DNA from 3 places in the Candidatus Clostridium eludens genome. Region 3 is predicted to be linked to each of the others. Evidence: riboswitches for the same ligand, from Rfam matches in the RefSeq annotation. Region 3 holds a riboswitch; each other region holds the start of a gene.
What was found. A riboswitch is a leader RNA that binds a small molecule or an ion and turns the genes downstream of it on or off. The one in region 3 is predicted to bind S-adenosylmethionine.
Positions count from the first base shown of each region.

Region 1: it holds a riboswitch for S-adenosylmethionine, as region 3 does, so the genes downstream of both, ACJDU8_RS14710 (O-acetylhomoserine aminocarboxypropyltransferase/cysteine synthase family protein) here and cysC (adenylyl-sulfate kinase) in region 3, are expected to answer to the same signal.
Region 2: it holds a riboswitch for S-adenosylmethionine, as region 3 does, so the genes downstream of both, ACJDU8_RS07150 (transporter substrate-binding domain-containing protein) here and cysC (adenylyl-sulfate kinase) in region 3, are expected to answer to the same signal.

Region 1 is NZ_JBJHZX010000022.1:11,622-22,138, reverse strand. Features, by position in the region: gene ACJDU8_RS14735 (sensor histidine kinase) at 1-403, shown strand, start outside; gene ACJDU8_RS14730 (ABC transporter ATP-binding protein) at 804-1,739, shown strand; gene ACJDU8_RS14725 (ABC transporter permease) at 1,756-2,898, shown strand; gene ACJDU8_RS14720 (ABC transporter permease) at 2,900-4,045, shown strand; gene ACJDU8_RS14715 (hypothetical protein) at 4,113-4,499, opposite strand; SAM riboswitch class I at 4,720-4,831, shown strand; gene ACJDU8_RS14710 (O-acetylhomoserine aminocarboxypropyltransferase/cysteine synthase family protein) at 5,066-6,358, shown strand; gene ACJDU8_RS14705 (alpha/beta fold hydrolase) at 6,400-7,365, shown strand; gene ACJDU8_RS14700 (ABC transporter ATP-binding protein) at 7,600-9,318, shown strand; gene ACJDU8_RS14695 (ABC transporter ATP-binding protein) at 9,322-10,517, shown strand, end outside.
Region 2 is NZ_JBJHZX010000008.1:40,238-50,754, reverse strand. Features, by position in the region: gene ACJDU8_RS07185 (hypothetical protein) at 218-553, shown strand; gene ACJDU8_RS07180 (HAD family hydrolase) at 662-1,135, shown strand; gene ACJDU8_RS07175 (GNAT family N-acetyltransferase) at 1,222-1,785, shown strand; gene ACJDU8_RS07170 (GNAT family N-acetyltransferase) at 2,021-2,485, shown strand; gene ACJDU8_RS07165 (GNAT family N-acetyltransferase) at 2,603-3,076, shown strand; partial or broken gene dcd (dCTP deaminase) at 3,534-4,055, opposite strand; gene ACJDU8_RS07155 (helix-turn-helix domain-containing protein) at 4,261-4,509, opposite strand; SAM riboswitch class I at 4,858-4,973, shown strand; gene ACJDU8_RS07150 (transporter substrate-binding domain-containing protein) at 5,174-5,986, shown strand; gene ACJDU8_RS07145 (amino acid ABC transporter permease) at 6,074-6,775, shown strand; gene ACJDU8_RS07140 (amino acid ABC transporter permease) at 6,780-7,490, shown strand; gene ACJDU8_RS07135 (amino acid ABC transporter ATP-binding protein) at 7,487-8,239, shown strand; gene ACJDU8_RS07130 (nitrogenase component 1) at 8,429-9,892, shown strand; gene ACJDU8_RS07125 (nitrogenase component 1) at 9,880-10,517, shown strand, end outside.
Region 3 is NZ_JBJHZX010000007.1:103,541-114,057, reverse strand. Features, by position in the region: gene ACJDU8_RS06755 (aryl-sulfate sulfotransferase) at 46-1,506, shown strand; SAM riboswitch class I at 1,660-1,772, shown strand; gene cysC (adenylyl-sulfate kinase) at 2,139-2,720, shown strand; gene ACJDU8_RS06745 (adenylyl-sulfate reductase subunit alpha) at 2,758-4,449, shown strand; gene ACJDU8_RS06740 (4Fe-4S dicluster domain-containing protein) at 4,430-4,744, shown strand; gene ACJDU8_RS06735 (aliphatic sulfonate ABC transporter substrate-binding protein) at 4,769-5,803, shown strand; gene ACJDU8_RS06730 (ABC transporter ATP-binding protein) at 5,995-6,834, shown strand; gene ACJDU8_RS06725 (ABC transporter permease) at 6,767-7,543, shown strand; gene cysD (sulfate adenylyltransferase subunit CysD) at 7,588-8,388, shown strand; gene ACJDU8_RS06715 (GTP-binding protein) at 8,452-10,284, shown strand.

The DNA of each region.
Region 1 (10,517 bases), on a different contig from region 3:
TACTCTTAAAAATTTAAAACCCCCTAAAGAACAAATAGGAATTAATAGATTAAAGTTAACCATAGATGAGTTCATTGGAAAAAGTGGCGTAAAAACTTCTCTAATTTATAAAGGAGATATGGATATTATAACATATGTTCAGTGGAAGATAATTATTGAAAATACTTCAGAGGCACTGACCAATTCCATGAAATATTCAAAAGCCTCCAGCATATTGGTGAATGTAGAAGTGTTTAATAAATTTATAAAAGTGGAAGTGAAAGACAATGGCATAGGTTTTAAGATAATAAAAAAGGGCCTTGGCATAATTGGCATGGAAGAGAGAACCGGGGCTGTGGGGGGTAAAATAATAGTAGATGGAAGCAGTGGATTTTCAGTAACTACGCTATTGCCTATCAAGTGATTCTTAGGTTCAGGTGGAGTTTGCTTATGAGAAATACTTTTCTCCATCTGAACCTTATTAACAGTATTCTTAGTGTCTTTAGCACTTAGAATACGTTATCCTTTAGGGGAAGAACTTATCCAGGCGCGTAGCACCTCTTATCCCCCACTTTGATAGAAAAGCAGAGAACCAAAATTTTTAATTTTGTGTGAATCGCTTTCACAGAGTGCGGTGGGGGTGTTAGCAATGGTAGCGTTCGGATACATAGATAGGACTATTAAAAACTTCATGAATATATAAATGTAAAAAGTGAATATTCTCATGTATTAAAGGTGAATTTATATACTAAATAAGTTTGCCTTTTTTTTATATAATTAATTCATGAAATAGTTAATTATCAATTGAATGGAGGGGTGATTTTATGAAAGCATTAGAAATAAAGAACCTTACTAAAAAATATGGGGATTTTATAGCAGTAGATAATATATCCTTGTCAGTAGAAAAAGGAGAAATATTTGGTTTTCTAGGTCCAAATGGTGCTGGAAAGAGTACAACTATAAACTTAATTTCAGGGCTTTTGAGAAGCAGAGAGGGAACTATAAGGATTTTGGATAAAGATATAAAAAGAAACAGTAGATTTACAAAAATGAATCTTGGCATAGTACCTCAGGAGCTAGCAATTTATGAAGAGCTTACAGCTTATGAAAATGTGAAGTTTTTTGCAGGATTATATGGAATGCGGGGTACAGAGCTGAAGGAGAAATCTGAAGAGGCACTTAAATTTGTGGGGCTTATTGATAAGAAAAAAGAATACTCTAGAAATTTTTCAGGAGGTATGAAGAGAAGGCTTAATATAGCCTGTGCCATAGCCCATAAACCAAAGCTCATTATAATGGACGAACCCACTGTGGGAATAGATCCTCAATCTAGAAAGTATATTTTAAACTCTGTTAAAGAACTGAATAAAATGGGATGTACTATAATCTATACTAGTCATTACATGGAAGAAGTTGAGGAAATATGTTCTAGAGTGGCTATAATTGATCATGGAAAAATAATAGCAGACGGAACAAAAGATGAATTAAAATCAATAGTTACCAACACTAATGAATATCTGTTTAAAGTAAAATCTGCAGATGAATTAAATGAAGATGATGTAAAAAAAATAAATGGAGTAATTTCAGTAGAAATTAGGGATAACTTAGTTAAGGTAAATTCCTCTGTGGAGATCAATAATTTAAATAAAATAATTCAGTATTTTATAAGTAATAGTATAGAAATAAGAAATTTAGAGGAAAAAACTCCTAATTTAGAAACGGTATTTCTTATGTTAACAGGAAGAAAATTAAGAGACTAAAGGGAGGTGGAAATAATTGAATATATTAAATATTGCATTTAAAGAAGCGAAGGAGAGTATAAGAGATGTAAGAACTCTGGTATTTATGCTGGCCTTCCCTATAGTATTGATTTTAATACTGGGAACAGCTTTTTCATCTGTTTTTGATAGTGACAATTCAAATGTTGTATCTAAAGATAAAATAAATATATTATATAGAAATAGTGAAAGTGAACAATTTTCTAGGTATTTTAGTGAATTTATGAATCAGGGCAAAAAGGAAGGAATGAATTTCACTGCCTCATCTAATAAGGAAGATGCTTTACTTAAGGTAAAGCAGAATAAATATAATGCCTATATTGAAATTAGTAAAGAAAGTGTAAAGCTATATGAAAATGATGGGAATTCTATTGAAAATAGTATAGTTCAAGGAATGCTTGAAGGATTTATAGGTAAATATAATTTAATTTCAGAGGTTATGAAAGTTAATCCTCAGGGTGTAAACAAAATTGCAGCTGCGCAAAATAAAGATGATTATATAAAGGAGGTTTCTTTAAATTCTGGGAAAGCTCCAGGTTCTATGGATTACTATTCTATGTCTATGAGTACTCTCATAGCACTATATGCATCAATTAGCAGTACTTCTTTAATGAGAAAAGAGAGAACTAAAAATACGGCCTTAAGGCTCATGGCTGCACCTGTAAGCAGAAGTGAAATTTTGGTGGGTAAGGTGATTGGGTCTATAGCACAGAATGTTTTTTGTGTATATATTGTAGTGGCTGTAAGTAAATTTGTATTTAAGGCCAATTGGGGACAACATATAGGTCTTGTATTGATTGCATTGCTCACGGAGGTAATATTAGCGGTGAGCTTTGGCCTTGGGATAAGCTATATGGTAAAAAGGCAGGAAGTGGTAAGGCCAATTGTAATAATTTTAATTCAAGTGGTAGCCTTTATAGGAGGAGCATATTTTCCAGTAAGTACTTCCGCAAGCTCTAAAAGTTTCATGGATATAGTTGTTGCTATGTCTCCTCTCACGTGGAATAATGCAGGATTAAGTAAACTTATTTATGCTAACGATACTGGAGCAATTTTACCAATAGTAACTTTAAATATAGCAATAGCCTGTGTGTTTTTACTAGTTTCTGCAGTAGTGGCAGGAAAAAGGGAGGGCATTTAATATGAGGGATATATTATGGCTGGTTAAAAATAGTTTAAAAGTTACTTTTAGAAAGAAATCCAATATAATTTTCTATGTACTGCTGCCCATAGTGGGAATTATTATAGCCTTAATGGCTTACGGCAGCTCTAATGAAAGTATATCCAAGATAGGTATAGTTAATAATGATAATAACTATATATCAAGGGATACCGTGACTTATCTTAAGAGTTTGGATAATTTTAATGTAAGTATTATAGGTGCATCAGAAGTAAATAACAGTATAACTTCAAAAAAATTAGATTGTGTTGTAGTAATTAATCCTGGATTTTCTGAAAGTGTATACAGGGGAAAGCCTGAAAATATTCAGATAATTTCTATAAAAGGAAAGCAGAGTACAGCTTATGTAAAATATCACCTCTATAATTATATAGATAATATTGCAGCTATGAGTAGTGCGGCCCATGGAAATAAAGATGTATTTTATAAAATGTACAATAGTTACCATAAAAATAGTTTTAAGCTGTATGTAAGCTCTGTAAAGGATAATGCAAAATATAAAAATATAACTAACTGTGCTGTAGGATTTTTGCTCATGATAATTTTAATGTCAGCCACAAATTTAGCTGAAATAATATTAAAGGAAAAGGAAAATAGAACTTATTTTAGGATATTTTCTTCTCCGATAAGCTCTAAAAAATATATATTTGCCAATATAATAGTGAATTTTTTAGTCATTACAGGAGAGATAATTTTAACTTTAATATTATTAGCGTATGTATTTCATATAAATATGGGAGTTTCATTTTTCAAGATGTTTTTCATACTTATATTATTTGTACCTGTAGGAATTGGATTTGCTGAGCTTTCAGTGTCTTTTAGCAATAATTCTGCTAGTGTTTCGGCAATGCAAAATTTAATAATAACCCCTACCTGCCTGATTTCAGGATGCTTTTTCCCGGTAGAATATATGCCTAAGTATTTTCAGAGAATATCGGATTTTATGCCGCAAAGGTGGGTATTAAGCTCAATTTCAAGTTTGCAAAAGGGAAATTCAATTTACAGCATATACTTAAATATTGCTATAATATTGGCTTTTGCTGCAGCTTTCTTTTTAATATCCATGTACAAATTTTCAAGAAATAAAGACCTAAGAGATTTTAGCTAAAAATTAGCTGCGGTGAGTATATTAAATAAAAAAATGCTTACCGCAACTATATTATTGTCAGCACTAGTTAAGATTTGCCTTTAAATGAAGTTCCGCAGTTTTTGCAGGTTATAGTTATTCTTCCTTTCTTTTTTGGTACTCTTAATTTTTGCTTACAATTTGGACACTTAAATATTTTATAGTATTTATTTTGATTCATTGAATTTCCAAATCCCTTAAATCTATAAATTATGGGTGAAATAAAATTTTCGTAAGCTTGGAGTTCCCTGTATCTTTTGTATTTATTTTTTGAGAGACATCTCCAGCTGCTGTATATAATAAACACAAAACCTAATGTATAGGCAGGTCTAAGAAGAAAAAGTACAAGTCCTGCAATATAAAGATGTTTAGAAAGTGTATCAATACCGTAGCTGTCTTTAAAGTAATAAGAAATTCTATCTAAAAATTTATTCAAATTTACCACCTCTGTAAGTAAAACTTCATAATAATATAAGTTTACATAATATAATAAGCCATTTTTAGATAATTATACAACATAATTTTGATTTTTGCATTATTTAAAATCAAAATTCATTTTGAAAATTAATTTACTATTGACAAAATAATTTAGAAATTATATGATTATATGTAAATCAATTGTTATATGTGTCAGTTGTAAAAATTTAAAATGAAATTTCTTATCAAGAGTAGCGGAGGGACTGGCCCTATGATGCTCGGCAACCTGAGTGTATTTATAAATATATTCAATGGTGCTAATTCCAGCAGGTGAAACCTGAAAGATGAGAAACGTAAGGAATGTAACTTTCTGTAGTTTCTCTTATAGAAAGTTTTTTTATTTGATTAACTAGACAAACTAGAGGTCAAGGTTTACTTATTATAGAGTTTTTAGTGCATAATCTCTATAGTATATGAGCTTTGACCTCTTTATTTATCCCACTAAATTTAAAAATTATTTCATTACATATATATCTATATAATTATTATGAAAGTATGCCCAAATTACCAAAAGGAGGATTTTTTATGAGTGAAAAATTTGGAATAGGAACAAAAGCAGTGCAAGGAGGGTATTCACCTAATTCAGGTAATCCAAGAGTGGTACCCATAATTCAAAGTACATCATATAAATATGATAGTTTTGATGAAGTAGCAAAGGTAGCAGCAGTGAGTGCAGATGTAGAAGCACTGAAAACAGGGGGATATTTGTATACAAGAATAGGAAATCCAACAGTAACAGCCCTTGAAAAAAAATATATAGAACTACAAGGGGGGGTTGAAGCAATTGCCACCGCATCAGGACAATCCGCAGTAGTTTATTCTATAATAAACATTGCTAATGCAGGAGATCACATTATTGCAAGTTCAAATCTGTATGGAGGTACATACAATCTTTTTAATACAATTATCCCTAAATTGGGTATTAATGTTTCTTTTGTAGAGCCAGCAGCTTCTGAAGAAGAAATTTTAGCAGTAAAAAAGGAAAATACTAAACTAATATTTGGTGAAACTATAGGAAATCCAGGACTTAATGTACTAGATTTTCATAAATTTTCTTCTATAGCAAGAAAACTAGATATACCATTTATTGTTGATAATACTATAGCAACACCCTATTTAACAAGTCCCTTTGAATATGGAGCAAATATAGTTGTTCACTCTACTACTAAATATTCGGATGGACATGCAGTGTCACTAGGAGGAATAATTATTGATGGTGGAAACTTTAATTGGGCAAATGGAAAATTTCCAGATTATACAACCCCAACTGGGCCAGCAGTTTTGGTATTTGTTGATGCATTTGGAAAACGTGCTTTTTCAGGAAAGTTGAGAACTAATCTAGTAGAAGAATTTGGTGCGGCACCAGCTCCATTTAATGCATTTTTAACAAATTTAGGATTAGAAACATTACATTTAAGAATGGAAAGGCATTCATATAATGCTTTAAGTTTAGCTAAATATCTCCTGCAGCATCCTAGAATTGAATGGGTGAGATATCCTTATTTAGAATCAGATCCAGAATATGAAAGGGCTAAGAAATATTTGAAAGGTGGAGGAAGCGGGATTCTGACTTTTGGTGTGAAAGGAGGAATTGAGGCGGCAAAAGCTGTAGGTGAAAAGTTGAAATTAGCTTCTATAGTTGTTAATTTAGGTGATGTAAGAACATATGTAATTCATCCTGCAAGTACAACTCATTTGGCATTATCAGAGGAACAACAAAGGGCGGCAGGGGTAACGCCTGAATTGATTAGAGTGTCTGTGGGGATTGAAGATATTAAAGACATAATAGCAGATTTTGAGCAGGCTTTAGATATATAAAATAAATAGCAAATCTAGAAAATATAAAGGAGGAGTAATGTGTGAGTACAAATGCAGCATATAAGTCTGACACGTTTTTCTATAAGGATTCTCAAGATATAAATTTTTTTACTGAAAAATGGTGTCCGACTGAAAATCAGAAAATATATGGTGTAATACAAATAGCTCATGGTATGGGAGAAACTACTGATTATTATAGAGAATTTAGTGAAGAGATGGCTAAAGCAGGTTTTATAGTATATATTAATGAGGCACGTGGACATGGCAGAACAGCAGGAGATATAAATGAACCTTCTTATATGGAAAATGCAGGATACATGGGAGAAGACGGAATAAATTGGATGGTTGAAGATATTAAAATATTAACGGATATTATCAAGGCAGAAAACCCGGGATTGCCAAATTTTCTTTTAGGTCACAGCTTAGGGTCAGTTTTGGCTCAGATATATGCATATAAATATGGTGATGAAGTAAATGGAATCATATATTCTGGTACTACCGGCCCAATTCATATAAAGAAGATAATAAAATTGACTGAAATATCAAACAGGGAAGTGAGGAAAGTTGGAAGAAAGTCTGTAAGTACTGAAGCTTCCAATGCATTTTTTGAACATTTTAATGATGAATTTCAGCCTCCCAAGACGGAATATGATTGGCTAACAAGTGATGTTGATATGCTTGAAAATACACTAAGTTCTCCTTATGCTGCAATAGAGTATAAAGCGGGCTATTTTGATGATTTATTTAATGCTTTAAAGGATATACATAAACCTAGGGTTATTGAAAAAATACCTAAAAACTTACCTATATTTTCAATATCAGGGAGCAAAGATCCTTTTGGAGATAATGGCAGGGGTATAAAGGAACTGTTTAAAATATATAAACAATATGGAATTGAAGATGCCACTTATAAAATATATGAAAATGGACGACATGAGATGCTTAGAGAAGTAAATAGAAATGAGGTGATGAAAGACTTACACAATTGGTTATATAATCATATATAGATGAAATTAAAGAATTCCAGTAGATATTGTCATATCCTAAGAGAATTATTAATAATATAAAATAACTTTCTATAGTTTTTCTATAGGAAGTTTTTTATTTGATTAAGTGGACAATTTGTAGATATGGCTCAAATAGATTTCTTAATCGTGCATTAAAAAGAATTTTTATATTTGAATTTATTTTCTAAAAATAATATTATTAATAAATAGAATGAATTTTGGGAGTGTATATATTTGAAATTTATGAAAAAATATATAAATAAGTACTGGAAAGGATTTTGTCTTGCTATATTTTTTCTTTCTATTGAGGCATTATGCGATTTAATGCAGCCTACTATAATGTCCAAAATAGTTGATATAGGTGTGGCAAACAAACAGATGGATTATGTAATTCAAAAAGGATTGATAATGCTTCTGGTTACGGCCGTGGGAGCAATGGGAGCTTCAGGACGTAATATATTGTCTGGAAGGGTGTCTCAAAAATTTAGTGCAGAACTGAGAGCAGATTTATTTGAAAAGATTCAAAGTTTTTCTTTTGACAGCATTGATAAATTCGAAAGCAGTTCTCTTATAACACGTCTTACCAACGATGTAACTCAAGTTCAAAATTTTGTTAATGGACTTATGAGAATATTTGTAAAGTCACCTCTTGTGTGTATTGGAAGTATTATCATGGCATCAAGGCTTGATTTACATCTTGCAATAATACTTTTTATTATAATACCAATTGTAGCTGTATTTATATTTTTGAATATGAATATAGGATACCCATATTTTATGAAGGTTCAGATAGCTTTAGATAGAGTGAATTCTGTAATGAGGGAGTATTTGTCCGGTGTAAGGGTGGTAAAAGCTTTCAATAGATTTAATTATGAAAGTGAAAGGTTTAAAGGTGCAAATGAGGAATTAGGAAGGCTATCGGTCATTGCAATGCGTGTAATGGCAATATTTTCTCCTACTAGAAGTTTAGTTATAAATATAGGAATAGTATGTGTTTTGTGGATTGGAGGAAAATATGTCAACAGTGGCAGTATGCAAGTAGGACAAATAATTGCATTCACAAATTATATGACTCAAATATTATATTCAATTATGATGATATCTGCAGTTTTTAATATGTTTGTAAGATCTAAAGCTTCTGCAATACGTATTTTTGAAATAATTGAGGAAAAAAGTAGTATTAACTTTAATGAAGGTATTTCAAACTTAAAACAAAGTGGAAGAATAGATTTTGAAGATGTGAGCTTTTCCTATGCAAATGGCCATCAGGTTATTTGTGATATTAGCTTTACTTGTATGCCAGGGGAAACCTTGGGAATTATTGGAGCCACAGGTTCAGGTAAAAGCAGCCTTGTAAACTTAATTCCAGGATTTTATGATGCAACCTCTGGAAGAGTAAAGGTTGATGGAGTAGATGTAAAGGATATAAATAAGAAAATTTTAAGAGAAAAAATAGCCCTTGTACCCCAGAAGACAATGCTGTTTACAGGAAGTGTTCTGGAAAATATAAGATGGGGCAAAGAGAATGCTTTACTGGAAGAGGTAAAAAAGGCAGCTGAAGTTGCAGAAGCGGATGAGTTTATATCTAGCTTCCCGGAACAATACAATACAAGACTTGGACAGGGAGGAGTCAATTTTTCAGGAGGTCAAAAACAGCGAGTTTCCATAGCTCGTGCATTAATTAAAAAACCTGAAATACTTATACTTGATGATTGTACAAGTGCTGTAGATGCAGCAACGGAAGTTAAGATAAGAGAAAAACTTAAAAAGTATTCAAGTAATTTGACTTGCATAATAATTGCCCAGAAAATATCATCTGTAATATCTGCAGACAATATAATTGTGCTGGATGAAGGGAAATTGGTGGGGATGGGAAAGCATGGACAGCTTATGAAAAACTGTGAGGTTTATAGAGATATTTTCTTGTCTCAAGTTGGAAAGGAGGTAATTTAATATATGGGTGAGAGGGACAAATATAATAAGAGTGATATAAAAATGCCTCTGGGACCGAGAAGAGGAGTAAGAGGAAGAGGAAGTATCGGTCCTGTGGAAAAACCAAAAAATTTTAAGAAGACCTTATTTAGACTTTGGAAGTATTTCGGAAGTGAAAGAAGACTTTTAGTCATAATATTTATGTTTGTAATAATAGATTCTATTATAGGCCTTCTAGGACCCTACCTTATAGGAAAATCTATTGATGCTATGTCAGAATTAAAGGGAAAAGTGGATTTTAATCTATTGTCTGTAATGGTTATATTACTTTTAGTTACATATATATTAGATGGAATTTTGACTTTCTTTCAAGGGTGGCTTATGGCTGGTACTGCTCAGAAAATAGTGATGAATCTTAGAAGAAGTCTATTTGACAAACTTCAAAAATTGCCCATTTCTTTTTTTGACACCAATACTCACGGAGAGATAATGAGTAGGTTAACTAATGATATAGAAAATGTAAGCTCTACCATATCACAATCCACTACTCAGCTTATGTCAGCAGTAGTGACAGTTTTAGGATCTTTTATTATGATGCTCATCTTAAGTCCTATTTTGACTTTTGTAAGCCTTATTACAGTGCCTATGGTATTTTTTCTTACTAAAAGTATAGCAAAGAATACCAGCGTATTGTTTAAAAGGCAGCAGGTAGAGCTTGGAAAACTCAATGGACATATAGAGGAGAATATATCAGGTATTCATGTGGTAAAGGCTTTTAATCATGAACAGAAGGCCATAGAAGAATTTAAAGAAATAAATGGCAATCTAAATCAGGTAGGATTGAAAGCTCAAATTTGGTCTGGATTTTTGATGCCTATTATGAATGTAATAAATAACATAGGTTTTGCTGCTGTAGCTGGTGTGGGGGGGATCTTGGCTGTAAAAGATATTATAACTGTGGGAATTATAGCTAGTTTTTTAAGTTATTCCAGACAATTTGCAAGACCATTAAATGATATAGCCAGCATATTTAATACACTTCAGTCTGCTGTTGCCGGTGCCGAGAGAGTATTTGATATATTGGATGAAAGAGAGGAGATGGAGGATAATACTGAAGCTATAACTCTTGAAAATACAAGAGGTCAGGTTGATTTTGAAAATGTAAATTTTAGTTATAGAAAGGACGTTCCAATATTAAATAACATAAGCTTTAAGATTAA
Region 2 (10,517 bases), on a different contig from region 3:
GTGGAAGTCTCTATAGGACAGGGTCTAACCAACCAACCTTATCGAGTGTTGCGCCGAAACTGGTAACAAATAGGTGAAGTGTACACAGAGTAGCATGTAGGCCATAGGGAAAACCGTAATTCCTGAAGTATATTCAGCTCCGTTAATAGATGAGACTGCAAACAGTCTTAAAATGCAGATGACGACATGTTAAGTATCATGGAAGTCAATACAATACATGACAGTTGGAAAGATTTATTCTACGGAATTGCTTGATAAAGCATTTGAAGATGTAAAGAAATGTAATGCTAAATTTAGTACAGTGATAAATAAGATATCGGTTGAAATGATAGGTGAAAATGAAGAATCAATTATTATAATAGAACACGAATTTATTGCTACAACTCAAGTAATGATAAATATATCAAGAAAAAGATTATGTAATCAAGCATCAAAGGAAACGAGGGAAGTATGGCAAGAAGTATTGAATTATATTAAAGATGTAGAACCAGAATTGTATAACGTATGTGTGCCAGACTGTATATATCGAGAGTGGTGTTACGAGTATAAATAATGTGGTTATCATAAGACCGAGGCATATAAAGAACAATTAATGAAATATAGAGATGGTATTAATTAAGTGTTTCATGTGTAAAAATACATTATATAATGAGGTGAATGCATGAATGAACATTTTGTAAAAATACTGAAACAACTTGGAGTTGAAGATAATGCTGCAAATAGTATATCAAATAATATACGAGAGGAATATTTAAATTCAACTAAGTGGCATATTTATGAAGATACTGTCTTTTGCTTAAAAAGTACTATGGAAAAGGGATATTGTAATGTAATCGTTTCAAATCATGTACCAGAATTAGAAGAACTAGTAAAAAATTTAGGTATTAGGGATTATTTTATAAAGATATATTCTTCAGCACATATAGGATATGAGAAACCTAATATAAAAATATACCAAAAAGTACTTAGTGACTTAAACGATGTTGAAAGTACAACTATGATTGGTGATAGTTATATTGCTGATATACAGGGAGCAAAAGGTGCAGGTATTGATGCGATTTTAGTAAGGAAAAGCAATGATTATAACTATGATAAATATTTTACTTCATTAATTCAATTGGTTAATTTTATATAAGTCTATTATTCCACAATATTTTAACAATACAGCGTATGAAAGAGGTAAAACAACTCTATAAATAGTAAATTTAAAAAGGAGAAAACATGGATAGTGTATATGTAAGTTGCCCCGAATTTGAAAATAAACAATTCAACTTAAGATTTATTTCTATTGACGATTGTGATGACTTATTAAAAGTATATTCTGATAAAAAAGCAATTCCTCTATTTAATAGTGATAATTGTGACGGAGATGATTTTTATTATGCTACACATGAAAGAATGAAGCAGGCTCTTGATTATTGGAAATTCGAGTATGACCGAAAAGGTTTTGTAAGATGGTCTATTATAGATAAAAAATATAATGCTGTAATTGGAACAATAGAATTATTTCATAGAGAATCCAAAGATTATTTTAATAATTGCGGGCTTCTCCGTTTAGATTTGAGAAGTGATTATGAAACAAAAGCCAATATAATAGATATTTTAAAATTGATTATTGATAAAACTTATTCATTGTTTGAATGTAATATGATAGCAACAAAGGCACTTCCTATTGCAACCGAAAGAATAAAGGCTTTGAAGGAATTAGATTTTTCACCTACTGAAAATAAGTTGATTGGTAATGGTGGGATGGAATATTCATCATATTATTTTAAAAAGAGATAAACTGCCTAACTATGAGATAAATGAAATTAAGTTATTTAGTACTATACCAAATGATTTAACTTATCCCTTCATCCAGCCATTTTTATATAATAAAGTAATAGAATTTCTTAAAAAAGTATAGTTATAAGTTAATTCGCACTTTTCATATTTTGTTGATTAATTGAGATTCTACGGTATTTAAACAATAGTAAAATATTATGAAGAAAATTCATATTGAGTGAAAGGAATTTGTACGATGAAAATTGAATTTACAAAAGCAACAATTGATGATGTTGATAAATTAATTGATGTACAAAATCAGAGTTTCTATGCTGATTTTGTTAAATACGGAGAATGTCCTGGATATAACCATTCTAAAGAAAGTATGACTAATATTGTCCTAAACAAAATAACATATAAAATAATTTGTAATAATCAGATAGTGGGTGACATTATTATTAGAGATAATAATGATAGCACGTATTTTCTTGGAGGTATTTTTGTTATACCAGATTATGAGAATAAAGGGATTGGACAAGAAGCTATTAAATTTATAGAAAGTCAATTTCCCAATGCAACTGCTTGGATTTTAGAAACACCTGGGGATAAGAAGAGAAATCATTATTTTTATAAGAAAATGAGCTATACTATCGTAAAAGAATATATGGATGGTTCTGTCAAAATAGTATTATTTAAAAAAGAGATGAACTCAACAAAATAAGTATAATTTTAGTACATGTATAACTCAAATTTTTCTTGATGTGTGACAAAAAAGTAATTTTTTGCGTAATAAATTATATTTCATAGTAGTTGATAAAATTTGATGTAGAGGTGTCATATGGAAATAACAATAGTAAAGGGAAGCCTGGATTATATAAATGATTGTGAAGTTGCATTAGCAAATTCTGAACTGGGGATAAGATATTTTTCTAAAAAAGGAAGTGCTCGAAATGCATTAGAAGAAGGATTTGCTAAAGAAGAAATATACATTGCTATGGATATTAATCAGAATTATAAAGGATTCATATGGTTCATTTTAGATGGAATATTTCATTCATTCCCCTATCTACATATTATTGCAGTAAAGCAAGAAAGCCGTAATCAAGGAATAGGTAAAAAACTATTAAAGTTCTTTGAGGATAATTGTTTCAAAGAGTATAGTAAACTATTTTTAGTAGTTGCAGATTTTAATCCAGAAGCAAAAATGCTGTATGAAAAAATTGGGTACATTCAAGTAGGTGCTATACCTAGTTTATATAGGGAAGGAATAACTGAACATTTAATGATGAAATCAAGAGAAGTGAACCGATAACAATATTTTTCTGCTTGAAATAAAAAGCAATATAATATTTTCAATAGTACACATTCTTCTTATTAAATGGTGCGGCAAGAAGTCGCTAATTAGTAGCGGTTTATAGGAAACTGCGTCAGTTATTAGGCGTATCCCCGCTTGAGACTGCATACGGAGCAATCTGTTTGTAGGTTGCATGAGAGTTAAGTACCTAATGTTACTGCTTTACGCAGGAGCAGTACAGGGTTAGGAGAAAAGTGGAAAGTATAAACGAAAAGTTGAACCTTAACGGATTTTTCGTGCCGGGCATACTAACTTGTTTGAGGTAAAAAGGCGGCTTGAGCCGGATGTGTGGAAACATACAAGTCCGGTTCTTTCTGTATATAATCACCATCTGTGCATTTATAATATCTCCATATTCCACAGATGGCTCCTGTAATTCTTCATCATTCATAAAATAGTTTGAATTAAAACTTATTTATTTTAAAAACTCCTTATATAATAAACTGGGTTGAATACCTTTATTGTTTTGATATTTTTCACTTTTATATCTAGTATATTCTCCTTCTATTGCATGATAGTAAGTTTGGCATATTTCAACGTTTGGATATATTTTTATTGGTTGTATGCAAAACATTTCTAAAGTTCAATACCCTTTAAAACCAACATCTCCAAATCCAGCGGTAACATGGATAAATAAACCGAGTCTCCCTACAGAGCTTCTACCCTCAACCATAGGAACATATTTATCAGTTTCTGTGTACTCTACTGTTCTACCTAAATAAAGTTTATTAGGTTCTAGCAAGAATCCTTCATTGGGTATTATAATCTCTCTTGTAGAGTTAACTTTCTTCATATCAAGAATATTTTCTTCATAAACAAGTAATTTATTATGAAGCCTTAAATTATAGCTATTAGGGTTGAGTTGTTTTTCATTAAAAGGTTTTATTATAATTTCTTTGCCCAATTTATTCTGTATTTCTTTTCCGCTTAATATCATTTAAACTCTCCTTTTGCTTCGTATAATTTTCATTTTGCCTATTAATTATTTTGCCATAACTTATTTAGTATATAATATATCAAAATTTATGATAAAGTATTTAATGCATTGGTAGAAGAAGATTATAAATTCTTAACTAATACATCTTATCTTTATGTTAAAAATTGGGATGGAAATTGAGAAAAATATTTAGCTTGAATAAGAACTAATTGCCAAGTAGAAGCCAATCAAGAGAAACATTAAGTGCCTTAGCAATTGCAATTACCTCATAATCAGCTACGAATCTATCACCAGATTCAATTCTTGATATAGATATTCTATCAAGTTTTACATTCATAAGTTCTAATTTTGCAGATAAGTTTTCTTGAGTTAAAGCAGGGCTAAACATATGACGAGCTTTTTTAACCCTAGAGCCTATAACATTTTTACTTCCTTCATGCCAGTATATTTTCAAAATACTCCACCGCCTAATGTGCTAAAGATTAACTTTCAAATTGATTTTACATTTCTATACTGATAGGATGTTGCTAAAGATGAACATATACTAAAAAATTAACATAATTGTATTGGAATTAACAGCAATTTATTATAATAATACTAATTAACTTAAAATAGTTATTATGAGGAGAGTTCTATGGGAAAGCAATTGTGTTCACACATGGCTGAATCGCTTCAGAAAATTACTTATTAGATTTGAGAAATTAGATTCCTCATATATTAAGTAAAAGTTTATATTGACAAAACATTTCAAAAGTTATATCATTTATATATAATTTTGGAATAAGTCAATTAAATATAGAATTTCTTATCAAGAGAGGCAGAGGGACTGGCCCTATGATGCCCGGCAACCTGAATATGTACATTTACGAATATATTCAATGGTGCTAATTCCAGCAGGTTAAACCTGAAAGATGAGAGAAACAAAGAATATAACTTCCTATAGTTTCTCTGTAGGAAGTTTTTTGATTAACTAGACAAACTAGAGGTCAAGTTTTGTTTATTATAGAGTTTTAGTCAATAATCTCTATAATATTTAACTTTGACCTCTTTATTTATTAATGATTTTAATGTTATTAATTTAAAATTATATAAATTTTACATGAATGGAGGATTTAATTATGAAAAAGCCAAAAATATTTATGTTATTTTTAGCCAGTCTGCTAACTATATTCGCATTAGCAGGCTGCGGTGCAAAGGCAACTAGTACATCAAGCTCTTCTGCACCTAAAACAATTGTTATAGGAACAGGAAATGCATTTAAACCATACTGCTATTTGGATGATAAGGGTAACCTTGCCGGTTATGAATATGAAGTCTTGAAGGAGGTTGATAGACGTCTTCCACAGTATAAATTTGAATATCAAACAATGGACTTTAAAAATGTTCTACTTAGTTTAGCTTCTAAGAAAGTAGATATAGCTGCACATCAATTTGAGAAAAACCCAGAACGTATACAAAAATATCTTTTTTCTGATGAAAGCTACACTACTTTTATTCTAAGAATAACTGTTTTGAAGAATAGAACTGATATAAATTCTATTAAAGATTTAGAGGGTAAAACTGTAAATGTATCTCCAGGTAGTAATGACGCATATGTTTTAGAGAAATATAACAAACAACATAATAATGCCATCAAACTAGTTTATTCAACACCAGATAATGCTACTCTAGTTAAGAATCTTGAAGATGGAAGAATAGATGCATTTATTTCCATTAAGAGAATAGTAGCTGATTTAAATAAAACTTATGGAGATAAACTTAAAACAGTAGGAGATCCTATAGCTACTTCAAATACTTATTATATTTTTCGCAAAGACGATACTCAGTTAAAGGCTGATATAGATAAGACAATAAAAGCCATGAAAGCAGATGGTACATTGTCAAAGATATCAAAAGATGTCTTAGGTGGAGATTATACAACAAATGATTAATAGATATGAAATACACTATGGTGATATCATACGTTCTGATAATGTCTGTAAAACAATCCAAAATAATGTTAAAGGTAGGAGATAAATATGGGAAAGTTATTTGACATTAGATTAGTATTTGAGTATTTGCCACAATTGTTATCTCGCCTTCATATCACCCTATTGATTGTATTGCTGGCAACTGTAATAGGTATATTTTTAGGAATGATTTTAGCTTTATTTCGTATCTATAAGATACCTATACTAAATCAAATATCAATTGTTTATATATCCTTTATGCGAGGTACGCCTATAATTGTGCAAATGTTTATAGTGTATTATGGTCTACCAGTGCTTTTTATGCTTATAGGCATTGATATTAATAAATGGGATAAATTATTTTTTGTAATAATTACCTATGGCTTAAATGCTGCAGCTTTTATGGCTGAAGTAATAAGATCAGCTATAATAAGTGTATCAATAGGCCAGACAGAGGCTGCTTATTCAGTAGGAATGACAAGGATACAGACTTTCCATCGAGTAGTAGCACCTCAGGCACTATTGATTGCTTTACCAAGTCTTTCAACTAATATGGTAGGTCTTCTTCAAGACTCCTCTATAGCTTTTTCACTTGGAATAATTGATGTAATGGGAAAAGCACAAACCATAGGAGCTAGAACCTATCATACACTTGAGGGCTATATAGGTTCAGCATTAATTTTCCTTGTGCTAAGTATTCTTGTAGAAAAAGGTTGTACTGTTATTGAAAAAAAGGTTACATATAAAAAAATAATAGGTGATGGTAGGTGAAAATATGGGATTTGATATTGGTTTCATGTTTGTAGCACTTAAAGCAGCAATTAAATATACTCCTATAACGCTAATAATGTCATTTGCATCACTAGTACTAGGTTGTATTATAGGAACTTTCATTGCATTAACAAGAGTATTTCAGGTTAAGATACTTAATAGATTGTCACAAGTTTTTGTTGTAATTATAAAAGGTATACCAATTGTACTACTGATTTTAATTTTGTATTTTGCAGTAGTTCAAAGTTTTGATGGGCTTGCAGAAAAATTTCACTGGTCATTACGAGCTAAGGATATACCTCTTATTTATATAGCAATTATAGCATTATCATTATTTGCTTCAGCAAATATATCTGAAGCAATAAGAGGGGCTCTTCTAGCTGTAGATGAAGGACAGTATGAAGCTGCTTATTCTGCAGGGCTTACAACGGGCCAGACTTTAAGACGAATTGTATTGCCACAAGCACTGCCTGTAGCTGTACCTATGTTGTGCAGCAGCTTAATAGGTCTTATTAAAGGTTCATCACTTGTATTTATGATTTCGGTAACTGATCTTATGAATGCAGCATTAATAACAGCAACTTCAAATTATAAATTTCTTGAAGCTTATGTAGCAGCAGCAATAGTTTATTGGGTTATTTGTATAGTAATTGAAAAATTATCGTTTATATTGGAGAAACGTCTTAGAATCTACAGTAAGGGGGAAGTTCTTTGATTGAGATAAAAGGAGTACACAAGTCTTTTGGAAAAAATGAAGTTTTAAAAGGTGTTGATTTAAAAGTTAACAAAGGAGAGGTTGTAGTAATATTAGGACCTAGTGGTTCAGGAAAAACTACACTATTAAGATGTATCAATTTTTTGGAAAAGGCAGATGCAGGTGAAATATCTATAGGGGATATTCATGTAAAATTTAACCATGAAACTAAAAAAGATGTACTTAGAATAAGAAGACAGACAGCTATGGTTTTCCAGTCATATAACCTTTTTAATAATAAAACAGCGCTTGAGAATGTAATGGAGGGTTTAGTTGTCGCAAGAAAAGTACCAAAGAATGAAGCACAAGAGATAAGTAAAAAAGTGCTTAATAAGGTTGGTTTGTCAGAAAAATACAATTTTTATCCATCTCAACTTTCAGGTGGCCAGCAGCAGCGTGTTGGTATAGCTCGAGCACTTGCCCTTAATCCCGAAGTAATTCTTTTTGATGAGCCCACATCAGCATTAGATCCTGAACTTGTAGGTGAAGTACTTTCAGTAATGAAAAAAGTGGCAAAGGAAGGCATAACAATGATTGTAGTTACTCATGAGATGTCATTTGCTTATGATATAGCAAGCAGAGTTATATTTATGGAGAATGGCGTAATAGTTGAAGAAGGAACACCTCAGGCAGTTTTTACAAATCCTAAGGAAGAGAGAACAAAGCAATTTTTGAAGAGAATAGTTTCTGAATGGAGCTATACAATTTAGTATGGTTGCCATGGTTTTCTATTGATAGATTCACGTTTATAATTTTGTCTAAACTTTTTTAACATAATGCTCTTGGCAGATCTAACATTCTTTGAGAGTAATAAGACCAATTCTAAATGAAAAATTATATGGAAAAAATGAATTAATAGACGTTTATTAATATAAATAAATTGCGGAGGATACAAAAATATGAGTAAAATTTATTCAGGAATAAGAGAGGACAGACCAAATACCCACAATGATTGTGGTGGTAATAGCAAACAGATTTCCGAAGATTTTAAAAAAGGTTGTCTAAAGAAAGCTGACAGAAGCTTTAGTCAAGGTTTGCAGTGTCAGCAGATTAACAGTATGGCTGCATTAATGTCCTTAGATGATGCTGTATTTATAGCACATTCTCCTCAAGGATGTGTTGGGTGTACAACATTAGCAACGGATGTATACCGCGTAGGTCAAGCTCACAGGGGAGTAAAATTAATTCGTAATCCAAGAATCATTGTAACAAATATTGATAAAGATGATGTTATTTTTGGTGGAGAGAAAAAATTAATAGAGGCAATACAATATGCGAAGGAAAGATATAATCCAAAATTAATTTTCATTTTTACGTCCTGTGCTTCTGGTATTATTGGAGATGACATTGATGCTGTGGCAAGAAATTTACAAAGAGATAATGAGGCTCTGCTAATTCCTATTCACTGTGAAGGCTTTAAGTCAAAAATCTGTGCTTCTGGTTTTGATGCGGCATTTATATCTATATCAAAATACATTTTAAAGGAAGAAAAACTAATAAAGAAAGAGAACTTTATTAATCTTTTTGCACCGGTAACAGTTAGTTACAAGGATCAGTTAGAAATAGAAAGAATGCTTGGATTGTTAGGCTTGACGGCAAATTATATCCCATTTTATAGTTCTCTTGAAAAGATAAGGGAAATTCCATCTGCACAGGCATCTACTTCTATATGTAAGGTATTTGCAGATGAATTTATGAAGGAATTAGATAGAACCTATGATATTCCGTATTCTCATACCGTGATGCCCATTGGTATTCGTAATACAGATAAATGGTTTAGGGGAATTGCTGCTTTAGTAGGAAAAGAGAAAGAAGCAGAAGGGTATATTGAAAAAGAGCACGAAAGAATTTTACCACAAATTGATAAGATCAAAAAGCGTTTACAAGGAAAACGTGTATTTATCTGTGGTGGAACAGGACGTTCTTTTGCAGCAGCAGCTTTAATTGATGATTTTGGAATGAAGCTAGTAGGATTGGAAACACCTACCTATGATGTGGATGCACAAATTGATATTGAATATTTAAATGAAATACATCAGGATTACATTGTGGATGTAGCAAATATGCAGCCATTTGAGCAAATTAATCTAGTGAGACGTTTGAAACCGGATGTATTTATTGGTGTTCCTACCTGGGCTGCTAAACTTGGAATACCAACTACGCATGTCCTGGATATGAAGCGCCCAACAATGGGGTATGATGGAATTTTATATTTGGGAAGTAAAATTGCAGATCAGATTGAAAATCCAGGATTCAACAAAAAATTAGCGAGACATGCCCGTTTGCCATATCGGGAAAGCTGGTATGAAGAAAATCCATTTAAGTACATACAAAGTTGGGGGGAGAAAGAATGTCTAAAGTAACAGAAAGTCCACGTGGCAATTGTGTCCTTGGGGGAATTAATGCAGTCCTTGGAGTAGTCGACAGAGTATGCCCAATCTTTCATTCAGGTCCTGGCTGTTGTATGCAAACAACGGCCGGAGAAGCAGGACAAGCAGGAGGAAAAACACCATATTTTTTATCAGGTGTTTCTTTGCCATGTTCGAATATGTTAGAAAGAGAAGTTGTTTTTGGCGGCGTAGATAAGTTGCGAAATGCAATAAAAGGATCCATTGAAGTGATAGATGCAAACGCTTATTTTGTATTGACAGGATGTACTGCCGGAATTATCGGGGATGATATTGTAAGTGTTATTAATGAATTTGTAAATCAAGGTATTGATATTTACCCCATTGAAACGCCAGGGTTCGCAGGGGATAGCAACTTGGGATATGAAGTGGTGTTTGAAACTTTTTTAGATTACGTGGTACAAGAAAGTCGTCCAAAGCAGAAGAATCTTGTAAACTTACTTGGAATTATTCCAAATCATGATCCGTTCTGGAGTGGTAACTTCGAAGAATTGACTAGAATTCTTAGAAAACTTGGGTTAGAGGTGAATACCTTTTTTACAGAGCATCAAGGAATTGAAAATATTAAAAATTCTTCAGC
Region 3 (10,517 bases):
ATAAAAATTAATAACACAATCTAGATTTGAATGGAGGAAATTACTATGGGATATCCAAGTGTTTATCCTACAGGGGTAACAATTTATAATTCTGAAAAGGCATGGAGTGGTTATACTATTTTTCAGGCAGTAGATGAAGGAGCATTGCTAATAGATATGAATGGACATGAACTGCAGTTGTGGAAAAATTTACATGGATTTCCTAATAAGCTGCTGCCAGGTGGATATGTTATGGGAAGTACAGGAGAAAGAAACCCTGACTATGGGTTCCAAGATATGATGGATTTAGTACAAGTAGATTGGAATGGAAATATTGTTTGGAAATTTAATAAAAATGAATTCATAGAAGATCCAGGAGAAAGGCCTCAATGGATGGCAAGACAGCATCATGATTATCAAAGAGAAGGCAATCCAGTTGGATATTATATACCAGGATTAACACCAAAAGTTGATAAAGGTAATACACTTATTCTTACGCATGAAAATGTAAAAAATCCTAGAATATCTGATAAAGTACTTTTGGATGATAAAATTATTGAAGTTACATGGGATGGAAAAATTATTTGGGAATGGCGGGCAAATGAACATTTTGATGAATTAGGATTTAACGAAGTATCTAAAAATGTTCTTTATGCTAATCCCAATATAAGGACAGCGGGTGGTGGTGTAGGAGATTGGCTGCACATTAATTCTATATCTTTACTTGGACCTAATAAATGGTTTGACAAGGGAGATAAAAGATTTTCACCAGAAAACATTATTCTTGACAGTAGAGAGTCCAATATTATAGCTATTATAGATAAAAATACAGGAAAAATTGTATGGAAGATAGGACCTTATTACGATATAAGTGATGAGCTTATAAAATTGGGGTGGATAATAGGACAGCATAATGTGCATTTAATACCTAAAGGTCTGCCAGGAGAAGGAAATATTCTTATATTTGATAATGGAGGTTGGGCAGGTTATGGTTCGCCTAACCCAGGTTCTCCAAAAGGGAACAGGAATGCAATTAGAGATTATTCCAGAGTATTGGAAATTGATCCTATTACCTTAAAAATAATATGGCAGTATACTCCAGAAGAAGCTGGGTTTATACAACCCTTAGATGCTGTTAGATTTTATAGCCCATTTATAAGTAATGCACAGAGACTTCCAAATGGAAACACGTTAATAACGGAAGGATCAGACGGCCGTATATTTGAGGTTACAAAAGATCATGAAATAGTTTGGGAATACATAAGTCCCTATGAAGGCAAGGGAAAATCAAAACTAAATATGGTATACAGAGCTTATAGGGTTCCTTATGAATGGATTCCTCAATTGCATAAACCCTTAGAAATACCTATAGAGAAAATCAATAAAAGAGAATTTAGGGTACCAGGAGCAGCTGGTTTAGGACGTAAAGTAGAAACAGAAGTAAAGGGAACCCAAGAATATAAAGGCAGAGAAAGACTTGATTTTTGTATTATAACAGATAAAGAACTAAATAAAGAAAATAAATAATTATCAAAATTCTTCTTATTAAGCATAAATTTATATCTATGAGTAATGTGCATTTTCACTAAACATAGTAAACTTTATATTGACAAAAAACTTAAAAGGTTATATATTATATATAACCTTTTTTACAATACAATATAAAATTAAATATGAAACTTCTTATCAAGAGAGGCAGAGGGACTGGCCCTATGATGCCCGGCAACCTGAATGACCATTTTCATTCAATGGTGCTAATTCCAGCAGGTAACATGTCACCTGAAAGATGAGAGAAAATAGGATACAACTTCTTATGGGTTCTCTCCATAGGAAGTTTTTTATTGAACCAATTAAAAAGGGTAGAAGTCAAATTATTTATTATAAAGAATGAAATTATGTAAATCTTAACTAGGTAAGTACTTAATGTATGGATTTTAAATAAGAATAAAATGTAGAAAAGGTTCAAGGTGTTAGATGTAAAAATGCTATATATCTTATAAAACTTAAATGTGTTATTAACTAAAAGTGAACATACTTCTTACTAAAATGGTGAAAAGCATAAGAATAGTAGGATTAGTATAACATTATGTAATTTTATACTGCTGAAATGTAAGCTTATAAGTACTTATTTTGAATAATGGGAGGGAGATTTTTTGAATATGAAGTCAACTAACATAGTGTGGCATAAGATGGATGTAAATAGAAGGCATAGAGAAAAATTATTAAATCAAAAGGGAATACTTATTTGGTTTACAGGATTGTCTGGTTCAGGCAAATCTACCTTGGCTTCCGCACTTGAAAGTAAATTATATTGTATGGGTAAGCTTACCTACTTGCTAGATGGAGACAATCTAAGACATGGTTTGAATTCGGACCTTGCATTTACAAAAGAAGACAGGGTAGAAAATATAAGAAGGGTATCAGAAGTATGTAAACTTTTTGTGGATGCAGGAATAATTACAATTGCCACTTTCGTTTCACCTTTTAAAGAGGATAGAGAGAAAGTTAGAAAACTGCTTGGAAAGGATTTTGTAGAAGTATATATAAACTGTCCCATTGAAGTCTGTGAAAAAAGAGATCCCAAGGGAATTTATAAAAAGGCTAGAATAGGTGAGATAAAAAATTTTACAGGCATAGATTCCCCTTACGAGATACCTGATAATCCTGAACTTACAATACCTACTCATTTGAAAGGTTTAGAAGAGTGTGTGGATGAAATAATAGATTATCTAAATTTATAAAAGCACAAGTAAGTTTCGTAAAAATAGGAGTGATGAAATGAAATTAAAACTTCAGGTTTTATCTACTGATATTTTAATAGTGGGGGCAGGCACTGCAGGTTGTTTTGCAGCACTCAGGGCGGCTGAAGATTCAAACGTGAGTATTATAATGGCAGAAAAAGCAAATATAAAAAGAAGTGGTTGTCTGGCTGCGGGAGTTAATGCCTTAAATGCATATATAACTGAAGGTGAAACTCCAGAGTCCTTTGTGGATTATGTAAAGAGAGAATTTAATCAGGTTGTAAGGGAAGACTTGGTTTATACTTTAGCTCAAAAACTGAATGAAGTAACTGAAAAAATAGAGAAAATGGGACTTCCAATTTTGAAGGATTCAAAAGGGAACTATGTGAAAAGGGGAAAAAGGAGTATAAAAATAAATGGTGAAAATATTAAGCCAATACTTGCAGAAGAAGTAAAAAAGCAAAAAAATATAGAAGTTATAAACGGAATAAATATTATAGATTATATACATAAAGATGAAGAAGTTATAGGAGCCTATGGATTTTCAATCTATGAGGAAAAATTTTTTGCCATTTATTCAAAGGCTGTAATATGTACAACTGGAGGAGCATCAGGACTGTATAAACCTAATAATCCTAACTTTTCAAGACATAAAATGTGGTATTCACCCTTTAATACAGGGGCAGGTTATGCTATGGGAATACGGGCAGGAGCAGAGATGACTACTTTTGAAATGAGGTTTATAGCACTAAGATGTAAAGATACAATAGCACCTACAGGTACTATTGCTCAGGGCATTGGAACTTGTCAGATAAATGGAAATGGAGAAGAATATGTAAAAAAATATGGAAAGGAAACTACAATAAACAGGCTCTGGGCTACAGTAATGGAAAATAAAAATGGGAAAGGTCCTTGTTTCTTGAAAACTAAAGATATAAATAAATCAGAAGAAAAGGATTTGTTTAAGGCTTATTTAAATATGGCACCTTCTCAAGTACTTAAGTGGATAGATGGTAAGAGTATGCCTTCTATGGAAAATGTAGAGATTGAAGGAACAGAACCTTATATAGTAGGGGGTCACACTGCCAGTGGATACTGGGTAGATACAAAGCGGTGTACTACTTTAAAAGGACTTTACTCTGCAGGAGATGTAAGCGGTGGCAGCCCTAAAAAATATGTTACAGGGTGTTTTGCAGAAGGAGAAATAGCGGCAGATTCAGCAGTGAAATATATTAAAAATAGGAAAATTCAGCACTTGGATGATGTAGAGTTAAAAACTAAATTGAATGTAGTTAATAGTTTTTTTGAAAATGAAGATAATATTTATACAGTTGAACAATTAGAAGAGGCTATGCAAAAAAACATGGACGAATATGCAGGTGGTATATCACAGGGCTATAGTTATAATGAAAAAAAATTAAATATAGCTGAGAAGAGAATAGGTGAATTACTTAAAATAAGTAGTACTTTAAAGGCTTGTGATTGTCATGAATTAATGTTTATATATGAATTAATTGATAGATTATATATATGTAAAGTCCTTATAGCTCACTTAAAGGCCAGGCATGAAACTAGATGGAGATGTTATGAAGAAAATGCAGATTTTCCTTATGAAGATAATAAAAATTGGATTAAATATGTAAATTCAGTTTATAGAAAAGGGAAGATAGAAATTATATTTAGAGATATAGTCAGGAAGGACGAAGTATATGAGCATAAAGATTCATAGAGAAAAATGTATAGGCTGTCTTAAGTGTATGGAGGTTTGTCCAGGAAGTTTAATATATAAAGATCAGCAGGGTAGGGCATATATAAAATATGAAAAAAATTGCTGGGGATGTGCAGCCTGTATTAAAGAATGTGTAAGCAGGGCGATTAAATATTATTTGGCATCGGACATAGGAGGAAATGGCTCCTGCCTATACGTAGAACAAAATGCTGATGAATTAAAATGGCATATAGTGGATGAGGAACATAATGAGAGTATATTAAGTACTAAAAGAAAAGAGGCAAATAAGTATTAAATGTATTTTTAAGGAGGGTTTTTAATGAAAATTAAAAGAATAATATCAATTTTAGCTGTAATATCAATTGTAGGTGTTTTAGCAGGCTGCGGCAGCAATAATCAGCAATCTAGTGAAAGTACAAGGGTGGCAATAGGATTTTTCCCGAATATAACTCATTCTCAGGCATTAGTTGGAAAACACAATAAGAGTTTTGAAAAAGCTTTAGGAAATAATGCAAAAGTTGAGTGGAAGCAATTTAATGCAGGATCTTCTGAAATAGAGGCATTTTTAGCAGGAGCTTTAGATATCGGGTATATAGGACCAGGACCTGCTATTAATGGGTATAGTAAATCCAAAGGTGATGTTCAAATTATTGCAGGAGCTACAGATGCGGGGGCTATATTGGTTTCAAGAAAAGATGAACCAATAAAAAGTGTTAAGGAACTAGCTAATAAAAAGGTAGCAGTACCTCAATTCGGGAATACCCAGGATTTATCACTTAGAAATTTGTTGAATGAAAACGGGTTGAAAGATAAGACTAAAGGTGGAAATGTAGAGATAGTACAGGCAGACAATCCTGATATAAAAACTCTTTTAGTGAATAAGCAGATAGATGCAGCTCTTGTACCTGAACCATGGGGTTCAAGATTGGTAGTAGAAACAGGAGCTAATATAGTGCTTGATTATAATCAGGTGTGGAGAGATGGAAAATATCCTACAGCTGTAGTTATTGTTAGAAAAGAATTTTTACAAAAGCATGCTGATCTTGTAGAAAAGTTTCTAAAAACTCACGTAGAATTAACTAGCTATATACAAAAAAATAATAGTGAGGCAAGTAGTATAGTAAATGAAGAGATCTATAGTCTGACTAAAAGTAAACTTTCAAATGGTGTGTTAAGTTCTGCTTTTAAAAGAATAACTACAACAAATAATCCAGAAAAAGATGCTATAAATGAAATGGTAGATTTATCTGTAAGTACAGGATTCTTGAAAGAAAAACCTGATACAAGTAATATTATAAATTTCGAACTGTTAAATAAAGTGCTAAAAGAAAAAGGAGAAAAAGAGATCCAATAAAATTATAAGGCCAAGGCATCTTCAAATAAATAACTAGTCAGTATGGTAGACTATTTTCCATAATACTGCGTCAGCAGAACCCTATGATAGCACCACTATCAAAGGAACCTGCTTCCTTATCTTATGAAAAATAGTCTTACCATCTTTGATTTGCTATTTATTTTCAGATACCTAAAAGAGGAGGGTTAGAATTGTCGTTAACTATAAAAGATGTAAGTAAAAAATTCGTTACAAAGGAAGAAGAAAACTTAACTTTAGATAACATAAATGTTCATTTCAAGGACGGGGAATTTATATGCCTTTTAGGACCTTCTGGATGCGGTAAATCCACTCTTTTAAATATAATTGCAGGCCTTGAAAAACCCACTACTGGTGAAGTTCTATTGGATTGTGAGATAATAAATAATGTAGGGGTAGACAGGGCTATGATGTTTCAGGATTCAGCACTTTTTCCCTGGCTCAAAGTTATAGATAATGTAGAATTCGGAATGAAGATGGCAGGAGTGCCTAAAGTACAGAGAAGAGAAACAGCCATAAAGTATCTTAGAATGGTTCACTTGACTAAATTTCAAAATTCTTATATTCATGAACTTTCCGGGGGTATGAGGCAGAGGGTGGCCCTTGCCAGAGCCCTTACCCTGGACTCTAAAGTACTTTTAATGGATGAACCTTTTTCTGCACTGGATAGTCAAACTAGAAGTATACTCCAAGTACAACTTCAAAGGATATGGATGCAAACTAAAAAGACTATAGTTTTTGTAACTCATAATGTAGAAGAAGCAGTGATGTTAGCAGATAGGGTTATAGTAATGTCTGCAAATCCGGGAAGGATAAAGAGAGAATTTAATATAAAACTAGCCAGACCTAGAACTGTTGAAAATATTGATTTAGCCTATGTAGTTGCCCAGGTCATGAAGGATCTTAAAGAGGAGGTAGAAAAAGTTGCAAAAGCTGAGTACGATAATGATTGGAGTATTGAAGAAAATAGTATTCTACGTGATACTGATAATAATATGGGAACTGGTATATAAATTAGGTGTAGATGTACTAGGGGTGTGGAAACCTTATACGTTTCCTTCACCTATAGATGTAGGCAAGACTTTGATTAGGCTTGTAAGCGATAATACTCTGGCAGTAGCTATAGCTACCAGCTTAAGAAGGCTTGCAATAGGATATTTTATATCTTTAGTCATAGGTGTTGTTATAGGACTCCTAATTGTAAAGTACAAATATATTGATGAAAATTTTAGTTCTTTAATACTTGGATTACAGACGCTGCCAAGTATATGCTGGCTGCCCTTTGCCATTCTATGGTATGGGCTAAATGAAAATGCAATAATATTTGTAATTACAATTGGTTCTACCTTTGCCATAGCCATAGCTACAGAATCTGGCATTAAAAATATAAATCCACTTTATATGAAAGCTGCAAGAACCATGGGGGCTAGAGGCATAAAATTATACTTAAATGTAATAATACCAGCAGCACTGCCTGCAGTTATTACTGGAATGAAACAGGGATGGTCTTTTGCATGGAGAGCACTTATGTCGGGTGAAATGCTTTCTGCTACTAAGGGATTAGGACAAGTTCTTATGGTAGGAAGAGATTTGGCGGATATAAGCCAGGTAATGGCAGTTATGATTGTAATACTTATATTAGGATTGGCATTTGACAAAATTATATTTGGCAAGCTGGAAAAGAATATAAGGCATAAATGTGGATTGGATAATACGATTTAATTATAATCATAGAATTTCAGAATTTACAGGGAGGAATATTATAAATGAATCATTTAGATAGATTAGAAGCACAAAGTATTTATATTTTTAGAGAAGCCTATAAAAAGCTTGGAAAGCTTGGAATGTTATGGTCCATAGGCAAGGACTCCACAGTAATGTTGTGGTTGGCACAAAAAGCATTTTTCGGAAATTGTCCATTTCCGCTTATACATGTGGATACCACATTAAAGATTCCAGAAATGATAGAATTTAGAGATAAAGTAGCAAAACAGTATAATTTAAATTTAATAGTACACACAAACACTAAAGCACTAGAAGAAGGTATGGGACCGGAAAAGGGAAGACTTGTTTGCTGCAGGGCACTAAAGACAGATGGACTTCAACAGGTAATAGATAAGCACAAATTTGAAGGTCTTATTGTAGGCATTAGAAGAGATGAGGAGGGTTCCCGCTCAAAGGAGAGGGTATTTAGTGAGAGAAATGCAGAATCTAAATGGGATTATACAGATCAACCACCTGAACTCTGGGATCAATTTAAGACTGATTTTAAAAAGGGTAACCATATAAGAGTACATCCTATTATAAATTGGACTGAATTAGATATATGGGAATATGTAAGGAGAGAGAATATTCCAGTAGTGGATCTTTATTTTGCGAAGAATGGTAAAAGATATAGAAGCCTTGGATGTGCACCTTGCACAAATCCTATTGATTCCAATGCTTCCAGTTTAGATGAAATAATAGAAGAGCTTAAAAATACCAATGATACAGAAAGATCCGGAAGAGCTCAGGATAAAGCAGATGCCCATGCACTTGAAAAATTAAGAAAAGAAGGATACATGTAGGCAATGCACAATTGACAATTCACAGTGCATAATTATGAATTGAATAAAATAGGAGGCATTTAAATGGCAAAGGATAGAGAAAATTTAAATATAGTAGTTGTTGGACATGTAGATCATGGAAAGTCCACTTTAATAGGCAGACTGCTTTATGATACTAATTCACTGCCTGAAGGTGAAATTGAAAAAGTAAAGAGAATATCTGAAGATAATGGAAAAAAGTTTGAGTATGCCTATTTGTTGGATGCTTTTGAAGAGGAGCAAAAACAGGGTATAACCATAGATATAACTATGCTTCAATTTTTTACAAAAAAAAGAGATTATGTAATTATAGATGCACCAGGACATAAAGAATTCTTAAAAAATATGATATCAGGAGCTGCCAGTGCAGAGGCGGCTATTTTAGTTATAGACGCTAAAGAAGGTGTTCAAGAGCAGTCGAAGAGACATGGATATATTCTTTCGCTTATCGGTATCAAAAAGATATTTGTAGTTATAAATAAAATGGATTTAGTAGATTATTCGGAAAAGAGATTTAATGAAGTCCAAGTAGAATTTAATGAGTTTTTAAATAACATAAATATATATCCAGAAAAATATATACCTATTTCTGCTTCAAATGGCGAAAATATAGCCAGTAAATCAGATAAGATGCCTTGGTACAATGGGCAAAATGTTTTAGAAAGTATGGATAGTATAGAAAAAGATAAGGGAATTGAAGAAAAAGAGCTTAGATTTCCTATCCAGGATGTATATAAATTTGACAGCAGAAGAATTATAGCAGGTAGAATTCAATCAGGTACTTTAAAAAAGGGTGATGAAATTATAATTTATCCTTCAGGGAAATCCACAAAAGTAAGGAGTATTGAAGTATGGCAGCAAAAGGATAAGACAGATGTAGTAACTGCGGGAATGTCTGTGGGAATTACCTTAGAGGATGAATTTTACAATAAAAGAGGAGAAGTTATATGCCATAAAGATTCTCCAATTACTGTAGGAAATGTATTTAATGCTAATGTATTCTGGCTTGGAGATAATAAATTGGTAAAGGATAAAATCTATAAACTGAAGATTGAAACTCAGGAAGTAGAGTTTAAAATAATATCTGTAAATAAGATAATTGATGCAGCCACATTGACCAGCAGTGAAAATCTAGCTTTTTTAAAGAAAAATGATGTAGCTGAAGTTACTATAAAAACCCAGGAGCCTATTTGTTTTGATAAATTTAATGAGTTTCAATCTACGGGAAGATTTGTAATAGTAGAAGACTATGATATAAGTGGAGGCGGAATTATTTCCAATATAGAAGATTCATTAAAAAGGGAAATAAAAGATGTGAAAAGTAAAAACATATCCATAAGAAAGAGGCTTGTATCAAGAAAGGATAGAGAATTAAGATTGGGCCAAAGAGGAAAAGTTATATGGCTTACAGGACTTCCGGGATGCGGAAAAAATGAAATAGCAGTTAAACTTGAGAAAAAACTCATGGATTTAGGAAAAAAGGTGTATTATCTTGACTCATCTCATTTAAGGTTTGGACTTAGCTCTGATCTTACATTCAATTCTAAGGACGCCCATGAACAGACCAGAAGAATTGCTGAGGTGGCTAATTTGTTTGCAGATAGTGGAACTATAACTATAGTTACATCTGTAAGCAGGTTTAAAGAAGATAGAGAGTATGCTAAAAATATAATTGGAGCAGAAAATTATGCGGAAATATTTATAGATGCAGATAGTGAAGTGTGTAAAAAAAGGAATCCTACTGTTTTCAGTGAAGATAGTGATAATATATTTAAGTATGAAAGATCTGATTATCCTGTGATAATGCTTTATATAGATGATGCAGAATTTAATTCAGATGTAAAAGTTAAAGATATTATAAATACAATTAGTTATTGATAAATTATAGTCTTAGTGTATATGATAGGTAGAACCTATTTCAGTAAACAGGCTTTTTGTTTTGCCTTATTGAATCTAAAGATCTAATAAAGAATAGTTGACCAGAAAACTGGAGACTAGGATATTTCTTCTAAATGTAATTTTAGAAGTATGTCCTAGTTTTTTTTATAAATGAAGACTGTTTATGAGACAGAGGTATCAGTCTTTTAATACCGAGGTATGTCTCAAGGAGA